Regions from separate parts of the Streptomyces sp. 3214.6 genome, predicted to be linked through region 2. Evidence: riboswitches for the same ligand, from Rfam matches in the RefSeq annotation. Region 2 holds a riboswitch; each other region holds the start of a gene.
What was found. Region 2 has a riboswitch for cyclic di-AMP ahead of B5557_RS23715 (M23 family metallopeptidase). Riboswitches for the same ligand answer to the same signal wherever they lie in the genome.

Region 1: linked by a shared signal. The riboswitch ahead of B5557_RS06660 (M23 family metallopeptidase) and the one ahead of B5557_RS23715 (M23 family metallopeptidase) in region 2 are both predicted to bind cyclic di-AMP.
Region 3: linked by a shared signal. The riboswitch ahead of B5557_RS17290 (C40 family peptidase) and the one ahead of B5557_RS23715 (M23 family metallopeptidase) in region 2 are both predicted to bind cyclic di-AMP.

The regions. Positions count from the first base shown of each region.
Region 1 covers NZ_LT670819.1:1,486,147-1,489,414, forward strand. The annotation lists gene B5557_RS06655 (GDSL-type esterase/lipase family protein) at 1-93, opposite strand, end outside; gene B5557_RS06660 (M23 family metallopeptidase) at 377-1,282, opposite strand; cyclic di-AMP (ydaO/yuaA leader) riboswitch at 1,285-1,444, opposite strand; gene B5557_RS06665 (alpha-galactosidase) at 1,749-3,268, opposite strand, start outside.
Region 2 covers NZ_LT670819.1:5,253,501-5,256,768, forward strand. The annotation lists gene B5557_RS23705 (dihydrofolate reductase family protein) at 1-1,036, shown strand, start outside; tRNA gene B5557_RS23710 (tRNA-Met) at 1,132-1,205, shown strand; cyclic di-AMP (ydaO/yuaA leader) riboswitch at 1,506-1,672, shown strand; gene B5557_RS23715 (M23 family metallopeptidase) at 1,682-2,719, shown strand; gene B5557_RS23720 (aldo/keto reductase) at 2,974-3,268, shown strand, end outside.
Region 3 covers NZ_LT670819.1:3,897,681-3,900,948, forward strand. The annotation lists gene pcrA (DNA helicase PcrA) at 1-1,233, opposite strand, end outside; cyclic di-AMP (ydaO/yuaA leader) riboswitch at 1,489-1,654, shown strand; gene B5557_RS17290 (C40 family peptidase) at 1,662-2,846, shown strand; gene B5557_RS17295 (tellurite resistance/C4-dicarboxylate transporter family protein) at 3,261-3,268, shown strand, end outside.

The sequences.
Region 1 (3,268 bases), 3.8 Mb from region 2:
CGCGGCGGACGGTGCGGCGCCGGTGAGGAGCGCCACGGCCGCCGCAGTGCTCAGGAACCGGTTGATGACGGTGCGTCGGTCGGCGCCGGACACGGGACCTCCGAAGAACGGTAGAAAGCGCTTGCTCCCTGACGGAGATCACTGTGGCCCCACCCTGACCCGCCTGTCGAGGGGACGAAAGGGGCTGCCACACGACCGCAACGAAACGATCATGAACACGCAAGGCCCGGTCGGCGGGCCCGGCACACGGACACACCGAAGGCCGGACCCGGGGATCGGGGTCCGGCCTTCGGCTGCGTGTCAGGCGTGTCAGGCGCGTGGCGCGCCAAGCGCGGTCAGGCGCGGTCAGACGTGTGGCGTGCGGTCGTCGGCGGGGTCAGCCGACGACGACACCGTGCGAGCGGAGATAGGCGACCGGGTCCACGTCCGAGCCGTAGTCCGGCGTGGTACGGATCTCGAAGTGCAGGTGCGGGCCGGTCACGTTGCCGGTCGCACCGGACAGGCCGATCTGCTGGCCCTCGGTCACGGTCTGGCCGGGCGAGACGGAGAGCTGCGAGAGGTGACCGTACTGGGCGTAGTAGCCGTCGGCGAGCTTGATGACGACCTGGTTGCCGTACGCGCCGCCCCAGCCCGCGGAGACGACGGTGCCCGCGCCCACGGCCTTGAGGGAGGTGCCGGTCGGGACGACGAAGTCGACGCCGGTGTGGTAGCCGCTGGACCACATGCTGCCGGCCACGTGGTAACCGGTTCCGATGGTCGCGCCGGCCACGGGCAGGGTGTAACCGCTGGAGGTGCTGGTGGTCTTCTCGGCGGCCTGGGTGGGCGCCTGCGTCGGGGCGGACGAAGAGGACGAACCCGACGACGACTTGGTGCCGCCGGTCGTGGCTTTCTTGCCGATCGAGAGCTTCAGGCCGGGGTGGATCAGCGACGGGTCGCCGCCGATGGCCGCACGGTTGTCCTGGTACAGCTTCTGCCAGCCGCCGCTGACGTTCTGCTCGTCGGCGATCTTCGAGAGGTAGTCGCCGGACCGCACGGTGTAGGTTCGGGTGCCCGTGGCGGCGGCCTTCTTCTGCGCCACCGGAACGGACTGCACGGCCTTTTCCGAAACAGACTGCGCGACCGTCTGCGCGACCGACTGGGAAGCCGAATGGACGGGGGCGGCGTGGGCGCCGGTGGCGCCTATGAGCGGAAGGGCGAGCGCGGCGCCGCCGGTTCCGGCGACGGCGATGGAACGGGTGAAGCGCTGGGACTTGGGACGGCGGTGCTTACCCTTCGCGGGCATGAAGAATTCCTCTCCGGCGCCTGCGAGGTGAGCTGTCGGGTGCGGACTGGAGATGTCCGGCCGCGCCGAGGCGCGGCTTTACCCCAAGCCTGTTCCGGGACCGGAACAGGCGGTTCTGCCTGTGGGTCCCCCGCTCCTGCCGGGTACGGGTGAGTGTGCGGACACCGGACGGCGGCAGGATTGGGCGTCCGTCCGGATTGGTGTGGAACGTAAGCGACCAGGACGCACAGGGACAAGCAGAGGTTGCACGGACAACGCATTTCTCTTGATCCGCTGCGCGAATTCCCGGTCACGCTCCGTCAATCAATAGGCCCGCTTTTCGTCAAACCCCCTTGAAAAACACGCAAATTACGTGAGCATGGCACACGACGTACGGTCACGAATATGACGCTGCTCACGCGAGACTTCCCCAGGTTTCCTTATTCCGCAGCGAGTTGGAATTAAGGTTCCAATTCGGACAGAACCCTCAGATACGTCGCAGTCGGATAACCGTCGCATCAAGGTCGCCCCGCAGTCCGGTCCGCAGCCCGCGGTGCAGCAGCACGGCCCCTCGGTGCACTTCGCCCGTTTCACGGCATTCGTACGACGCTGTCGGGTCGAGCCCGCGCAGCCGAAGCGCCGGAACGGGCTCGCCGAACCGCTGTGCCTGAAGCCAGGCGAGGACGACCGCCTCGTCGCCGCGTACGTACTGGACGGCGCTCAGGCCACCGGCCGGCGGCCGCAGCCGATAGAGGTCGCCATGCTGCACGAGAGGCCGGATCTCCTTGTAGAGGCCCACCCACTCGCGCGCCTCGGCCAGCTCCTCCTCGCTCCATTCGGAGAGGTCCCCTCCGACGCCGAGCACCCCGGCCATGGCGCTTACGAACCGGAAGCGCAGCGAGCTGACCCGGCCGTTGAGCTGGGCGTTCGGGCTGTCCGTGACCCAGGCGGCCATGACCCTGGCGGGGTGGATCTGACTGAAGCCGTGCTGGATGTCGAGCCGGTCGAGGGGGTCGGTGTTGTCGGAGGTCCACACCTGGTCGGTGCGGCTCATGATGCCGAGGTCGATGCGTCCGCCGCCGCCCGAGCAGGACTCGAAGGCGACGCCCGGGTGGGCGGCCCGCAGCCGGTCCAGCAGGGCGTAGAGGGCCCGCACATGGTCCACCCAGAGGCGCTGCGGGTAGGGATCGTCCGGCCAGCCGGCGTCGGTGAAACAGCGGTTGAAGTCCCACTTCACGTAGTCGACGGGGGCGCTGGACAGGAGGGCGTCGAGCTGTTCCCAGAGGTACTCCTGGACGTCCTCGCGCGCGAGGTTCAGTACGAGCTGATTGCGGAACTCCGTCCGCTTTCGTCCCGTTTGGAACTGCACCCAGTCGGGGTGCGCCCGGTACAGGTCGCTGTCGGGGTTGACCATCTCGGGCTCGACCCAGATGCCGAACTGCATACCGAGGGCGTGCACATAGTCGGCGAGCGGCTTCAGCCCCTTCGGGAAGCGGTCGGGGTTGGGCCGCCAGTCACCGAGCCCGGCGTGGTCGCCGGTGCGCGCCCCGAACCAGCCGTCGTCGACGACGAACAGCTCGACGCCGATCGCCGCGGCGCGCCGGGCGAGGGTCGCCTGCTGCTCCTCGGAGATGTCGAAGTAGGTGGCCTCCCAGGAGTTGAAGAGCACCGGCCGGTCCCCCTCGGCGTCCGGGATCACGTGCGCCCGCTGGTAGGCGTGCCAGGTGCGGCTCGCCCCGCCGAACCCGGCGTCGCTCCACAGACCGGCGAAGACGGGCGTGATGAAGGACTCCCCCGTCGCCAGGCGCAGCAGGCCCGAGTCGTCGTAGCCGGCGCCACCGGTGATCTGCACGCGCGCGTCGGGGAGCTGGGCGACGGCGATCCGCCAGGAGCCCGACCAGCCGAGGGCACAGCCGTAGACCTCGCCGCGTTCCTCGGTCGCGTCGGTGTCCAGGGCGACCCAGGGCAGATGCTGGTGCCCCGTGTGGCCGCGGCGGCTGCCGATGA
Region 2 (3,268 bases):
CGCCGACTTCGACCGCGTCGACGAGGTGCGGGCCTCCGTCGACGCCATCCTCATCGGCGCCGGCACCATCCGCGCGGACAACCCCCGGCTCCTCGTGAACTCCCCGGAGCGGCGCGCCTCCCGCGTCGCCGACGGCCGGCCGCCGTACCCCCTCAAGGTCACGGTCAGCGGCTCCGGCGAGCTCGATCCCGCGGCGAACTTCTGGCACACGGGCGGCGAGAAGGTCGTCTGTACGACGGACAAGGGCGCCGAGCGCGCCCGCGCACTCGGGATCGCCGCGGACGTCGTCCCGCTCGGCCCCGAACTGGACTGGCGCCACCTACTCGAACATCTGCACGATGTGCGGGGTGTGCGGCGGCTCATGGTCGAGGGTGGCGGCACCGTTCACACACAGCTGCTCCAGCAGGGCCTCGCCGACGAACTCCAGCTCGTCGTCGCCCCGCTCTTCGTGGGTGACCCGGACGCGCCCCGCCTCTTCGGGCCGGGCGGCTACCAGGGCGGACGGCTGCGCCTGGTCGAGACGCGGCGCATCGAGGACGTCGTACTGAACCGCTACCAGCCCACCGCCCCCGGCGTCGGACTCCTCCCCGCCGCGGCCGACCGCCACTGGCTGGCCCTCGCCTGCGAGCTCGCGGCGCAGTGTCCGCCGTCGCGGACCGCCTTCAGCGTCGGCGCGGTGATCGTGGCCGCCGACGGTACGGAACTGGCCCGCGGCCACTCCCGCGAGGCCGGCGATCCGGTCGTGCACGCCGAGGAGGCGGCCCTCGCGAAGCTCGACCCCGCCGACCCCCGGCTGCCCACGGCCACCGTGTACAGCAGCCTTGAACCCTGTGCCCGTCGCTCCTCCCGCCCCTCCCCCTGCGCCCGCCTCATCCTCGACGCGGGCGTGCGCCGGGTGGTCACCGCCTGGCGCGAGCCCGACACCTTCGTGACGGAGGCGGACGGAACCGGGCTCCTGGCGTCCGCGGGCGTCGACGTCCTCGTCCTCCCGGAGTTCGAGGCGCGTGCGAAGGCCTCGAACCGGCACCTGGAATGAGGCGGCGGGGGCGGGGGATCGGGGCGGGGCATCGGGGGCGGCGGTAAACGTGGTGTTTCACGTCCCGGAAGTAGCGTAGACTGGAGTCACAACGACGCGGGGTGGAGCAGCTCGGTAGCTCGCTGGGCTCATAACCCAGAGGTCGCAGGTTCAAATCCTGTCCCCGCTACTGAAGGCCGAGGGCCGGAATCCGAAAGGGTTCCGGCCCTCGGTGCATATCCGGGGCAATTCAGCGCACGTCGGGGACGCCTCAGCGCGTGTCCCTGACATGTGGCCGGTTGGTTACTGTGCGTACGCCGTGTTTTCGGACGCCTCTTCCGTCAACTCGCCCGTTTTTCACCGGTCATGGGGCGAAAGTCCCAGGCCGAAAATGTTGTTGATCAAGCAGAAGTGCTTGGAAACCGGCCCCCAGGTCTATTAACGTTCGATAACGCAGCGCGGTCGTCCCAGCCGTCACAAGAGTCGGCTCCGTGCGCATGTGCCGAATCCCGTAAGGGAACCGGGGAACCACCACCTTGGGGTGAATCGCACGGAAGCCACCGTGAACTCGCGGAGTCCACGGCAGGTATACGCGCGTAGGAGACCTTCCCGCTCCGAACCCGTCAGCTAACCCGGTAGGCGACGGAAGGAAAGGAGTACGCCCGCGTGGCGTCCAACCGGCCTGCCCCAGAAGCCCCGTTCGTGCCCGCCCAGCGGTCCACCGAGACCTTCGGCTACGGCGACTACCGCACCGACGAGGGCCCCTGGGAGGAGTGGAGCCCCACCGCGGAGTCCATTCGCCCGGTACGCGGCAAGCACCGCGTCGCCAAGCAGCGCGGCGGCGGGTTCGCCCGCAGCTCCACCGTCCTCGGCGTCGGCGTCATAGCCGCCATCAGCGCGGGCGGCATGGCCAGCGCCAACACCGGCAAGGCCCCCGTCTCCATCTCCCTGTCGGACCTGCAGAACGTCGGCTCGCTCATCTCCGACGACGAGCCCGCCCAGGACGCCGCGCCGGCCCTGGCGACCTTCGGCTCCGAGACGACCGCCGAGGACAGCAGCCAGAGCGCCTCCGACGCCGGTGAGGCCCTGCGCAGCCGGATCATGGCGCAGGCCGAGTCGCAGCAGACCCAGATCGAGACCAAGGCCCAGGCCGCCGCCGAGGCCGCCGCGGCCAAGGCCGCGAGCGACGCCGTCGCCAAGGCCGAGAAGGACGCGAAGGCCAAGGCCGACGCCGCAAAGGCGAAGGCCGCAGCGGAGGCCGCCGAGAAGGCCGAGGCCGCGCGCCTGGCCGAGCTCGCCAAGCAGTACACGCTGCCGACCTCCTCGTACACGATCACCTCGACCTTCGGTCAGGCCGGCTCCATGTGGTCCTCCGGCTACCACACGGGCCTGGACTTCGCCGCTCCCACCGGCACGCTCATCAAGGCCGTCCACAGCGGCACCGTCACGGAGGCTGGCTGGGCCGGTTCCTACGGCTACCGCACCATCCTGACGCTGGACGACGGCACCGAACTCTGGTTCTGCCACCAGTCCTCGATCAGCGTCAGTGTCGGCCAGAAGGTCGGCACCGGCGACGTGATCGGCCGCGTGGGCGCGACGGGCAACGTGACCGGGCCCCACCTCCACCTCGAGGTCCACCCGAACGGCAACTCCAACGGCGTCGACCCGATGGCCTGGCTGCGCAGCAAGGGCCTCAACCCCTGAGCCGCCCCTCCGGGGAACACCTGTCAGACCCGTAAGGCCCGTCAGACCCGTAGTACCCGGAACACCCCTGAGGGCCCCCTCGGGGGTGTTCACGTGCTCCGTCCACGTGCTCCGTCCACGTGCTCCGTCCACGTGCTCCGTCCACGTGCTCCGTCCACGTGCTCCGTCCACGTGGGCTGATCACGTGGGCTGTTCACACGTTCTTCGTGTTGCCCAGGGAATGGGTGTGCCGCCCGCGCCCGTTGATGTGAAGCATGACTTCTCTTCGCAAGCTCGGCTCCTCCGACCTCGAGGTCTTCCCGCTCTCCCTCGGCGGCAACGTCTTCGGCTGGACCGCCGACGAGACGGCCTCCTTCGCCGTCCTCGACGCCTACGCGGCCGCCGGCGGCAACTTCCTCGACACCGCCGACGCCTACTCGGCGTGGGTCCAGGGCAACTCGGGTGGTGAGTCCGAGACCATCATCGGCAACTGGGTGAAGCAGCGCGGCAACCGCGACGACGTGATCATCGCCACCAAGGTCAGCCAGCACCCCGAGTTCCCCGGCCTGA
Region 3 (3,268 bases), 1.4 Mb from region 2:
GAACTGCGCCTCGTCGTGCTCGGTGTCGGCGACGTAGCCGGTGATGCGCGCGCCCGCGCCCGCGTTGGTCCACAGGTTCTTGGGGCGGCGGGACTCGTTGCGCTCGATGACCGCGTTGGCGGCGGACAGGATCGTCTGCGTGGAGCGGTAGTTCTGCTCCAGCAGGATCGTCGTCGCGTCCGCGTAGTCCTCCTCGAACTGGAGGATGTTGCGGATCGTCGCGCCCCGGAAGGCGTAGATCGACTGGTCGGCGTCACCGACGACGCAGAGCTCGGCGGGCGGCACGTCGTACTCGTTCGGGGGCACGTCGACAGGGTGCTCGGAGGTGCCGACCAGCTCCCTGACCAGGGCGTACTGGGCGTGGTTGGTGTCCTGGTACTCGTCGACGAGGACGTGGCGGAAGCGGCGGCGGTAGTGCTCGGCGACGTCCGGGAAGGCGCGCAGCAGGTTGACCGTCGTCATGATCAGGTCGTCGAAGTCGAGGGCATTCGCCTCGCGCAGCCGCGACTGGTACATGGCGTAGGCCTGGGCGAGGGTCTTCTCGAAGCCGTCGGCGGCCTGGGCGGCGAAGTCCTCCTCGTCGATCAGCTCGTTCTTGAGGTTGCTGATCTTGGCGCTGAAGGACTTGGGCGGGTAGCGCTTGGGGTCGAGGTCCAGGTCGCGGCAGACCAGGGCCATCAGGCGCTTGGAGTCGGCGGCGTCGTAGATCGAGAACGACGACGTGAAGCCGAGCTTCTTGCTCTCCCGGCGCAGGATGCGCACGCACGCGCTGTGGAACGTCATCACCCACATCGCGTTCGCGCGCGGGCCGACGAGCTGCTCGACGCGCTCCTTCATCTCACCCGCGGCCTTGTTGGTGAAGGTGATCGCGAGGATCTGCCCCGGGTGCACGTTGCGCTCGGCCAGCAGGTGGGCGATGCGGTGGGTGAGCACACGCGTCTTGCCGGAGCCGGCGCCGGCCACGATGAGCAGCGGGGTGCCGGCGTGCACGACCGCCGCGCGCTGGTTGTCGTTCAGCCCCTCCAGGAGCGCCGCCGCGTCCAGCGCCGGGCGCGGGGCGCCGCCGCGGTAGTAGGCGTCCCGGTCCGGGGGCACGTCGAACTTCCCGCCGAACAGATCGTCCGGAACCGACTCCGGTCCGTGATCGTCCTCGGGCGGCGGCGGGGGCTCGTCCTCGTGGGCGCGGGGGCCCTGGAGGTCCGCCAGGAAGCTGTCGTCAAAGAGGCTGCTCATCGCTCTCCGAGTCTAGGGGGCGCCACTGACAACCGGCCGCCCTCCCGGAAACATCTCCCCCACTCACCCTCCGGCAGACATCCGTCACGATCCGCGACCGACGTGGTCGAAGCACGAGATCACAGCCCGAGGTCACGAAAATGTATCGGGCATATCACCCATCAACCTTCACAGGGGCCACACGAGTTGGCTACCGTGCCGGGCAGGCCGTACGACCCCCACCGGCGAACCCCGCCGGGCCGCGCGGCCTCCGCCGAGTCCGACGCGCCCGCTCGCGCCAGCCGGAGCCGGGGACCCACCGAAACCCTGGGGTGAATCGGCCCAACCCCCTTCCGGGGAGGCGGCCGTAGGGCAACCCTTCCGATGATCTACCCGCCCGAACCCGACAGCTAACTCGGTAGGCGGAGCACTGGAAGGAGTCGCCTCCCTTGGCGTCGCAGCACCGCAAGCCGCGCTCCGCGGGCCCGCGCGTGGCAGGCATCCGCACACCCGCTCTCGCCACCGCCGCCCTGACGTCCGTGGCCCTGCTCTCCCAGACGGCGAACGCCGCCCCGTCGGACGACGGCAAGCCGAGCCTGGAGGAGGTCGAGAAGAAGGTCGACGACCTCTATCGCCAGGCGGAGTCGGCGACCGAGAAGTACAACGCCGCCAAGGAGAAGACGACCAAGCAGCGCAAGCAGGTCGACGGCCTCCTGGACGACGTCGCACAGCGCACCCAGAAGCTCAACGAGGCGCGGCAGGAGCTGGGTTCCTATGCCGCGGCCCAATACCGCACCGGCGCCTCCGCGCCCGACACGGCGACCTTCCTGCTCGCGGACACCCCGCAGGACTACTTCGACCAGAACCAGCTGATGAGCCGGCTGACCGACCGCCAGAAGGGTGCGGTCGACGACTTCGCCACCGAGCAGTCTGCGACGATGCGCAAGCGCCAGGAGGCCGCGGAGAGCCTCGCGTCGCTCACCGACACGCAGAGCGACCTGAAGACCGCCAAGGCCACCGTCCAGAAGAAGCTCGGCGACGCGCGCGAGCTGCTGTCCCGGCTGACGGCCCAGGAGAAGGCCCGCCTCGCGGCGATCGAGAAGCAGAAGCGGGAGGAGGCCGCCCGGCAGGCGGCGGAGCTCACCCGGCAGCAGGCCGCGGACCAGGCCGCGGCGCAGCAGGAGAGCGGCACGGGCTCGTCGAACACAGACACCGGGACTGGGACCGGGACCGGGACCGGGTCCTCGTCCACCTCCCCCGGGGACTCCTCGTACGCCACCAAGGCCGAGAAAGCGCTCGCCTTCGCCCGCGCGCAGATCGGCAAGCCGTACGTCTGGGGTGCCACGGGCCCCGACTCCTACGACTGCTCCGGCCTCACCCAGGCCGCCTGGAAGGCCGCCGGCGTCAGCCTCCCGCGCACCACCTACGACCAGGTGAACGCCGGCACCACCGTCTCCCTCGCCGACGCCCGGCCCGGCGACCTGGTCTTCTTCTACGACGACGTCAGCCACGTCGGCGTCTACATAGGCAACGGCATGATGATCCACGCCCCGAAGCCCGGCGCCTACGTCCGCGAGGAGTCGATCTACTACGACGGCGAGTCGGGCATCCACAGCGTGGTGCGCCCGGCTTGAGCGCACACACACGCGCGAGCCTCACGGCAGGCAGCCGCGGGGGAACGCCGTAGCGCACGCGCGCGTGGGCTGCGTAGCGGGCACGCGCGCGTGGGGTTCGTTCGCGGAAACGGAGGCGGAGGCGAGAGCGGGCAGTGCGCTTCGTGTCCAGCGACGTGGCGCGGGCCGCGCTGAGCGGCCGCCTGGCGCGCCCCGCGCCGGCGCAATCGCCCGCCACCGCTCCCGCTCAGCCCCGCGGGCCCCGCTCACGCCCTGCACGGCGCCCATGACCCGCCCCACACACGTGCTCTGCGCGCCCGCTCTACCAGGCCCCACCCCCCAGTCCTCACTCCGCGCCTGCACCCGCGCGCATTTCTGGTCGCCCGCGCGCGTGCCCCGCTCGTGGGCTGTGTCGTGCTCCTTAGCATCGGGCGCATGCCCGG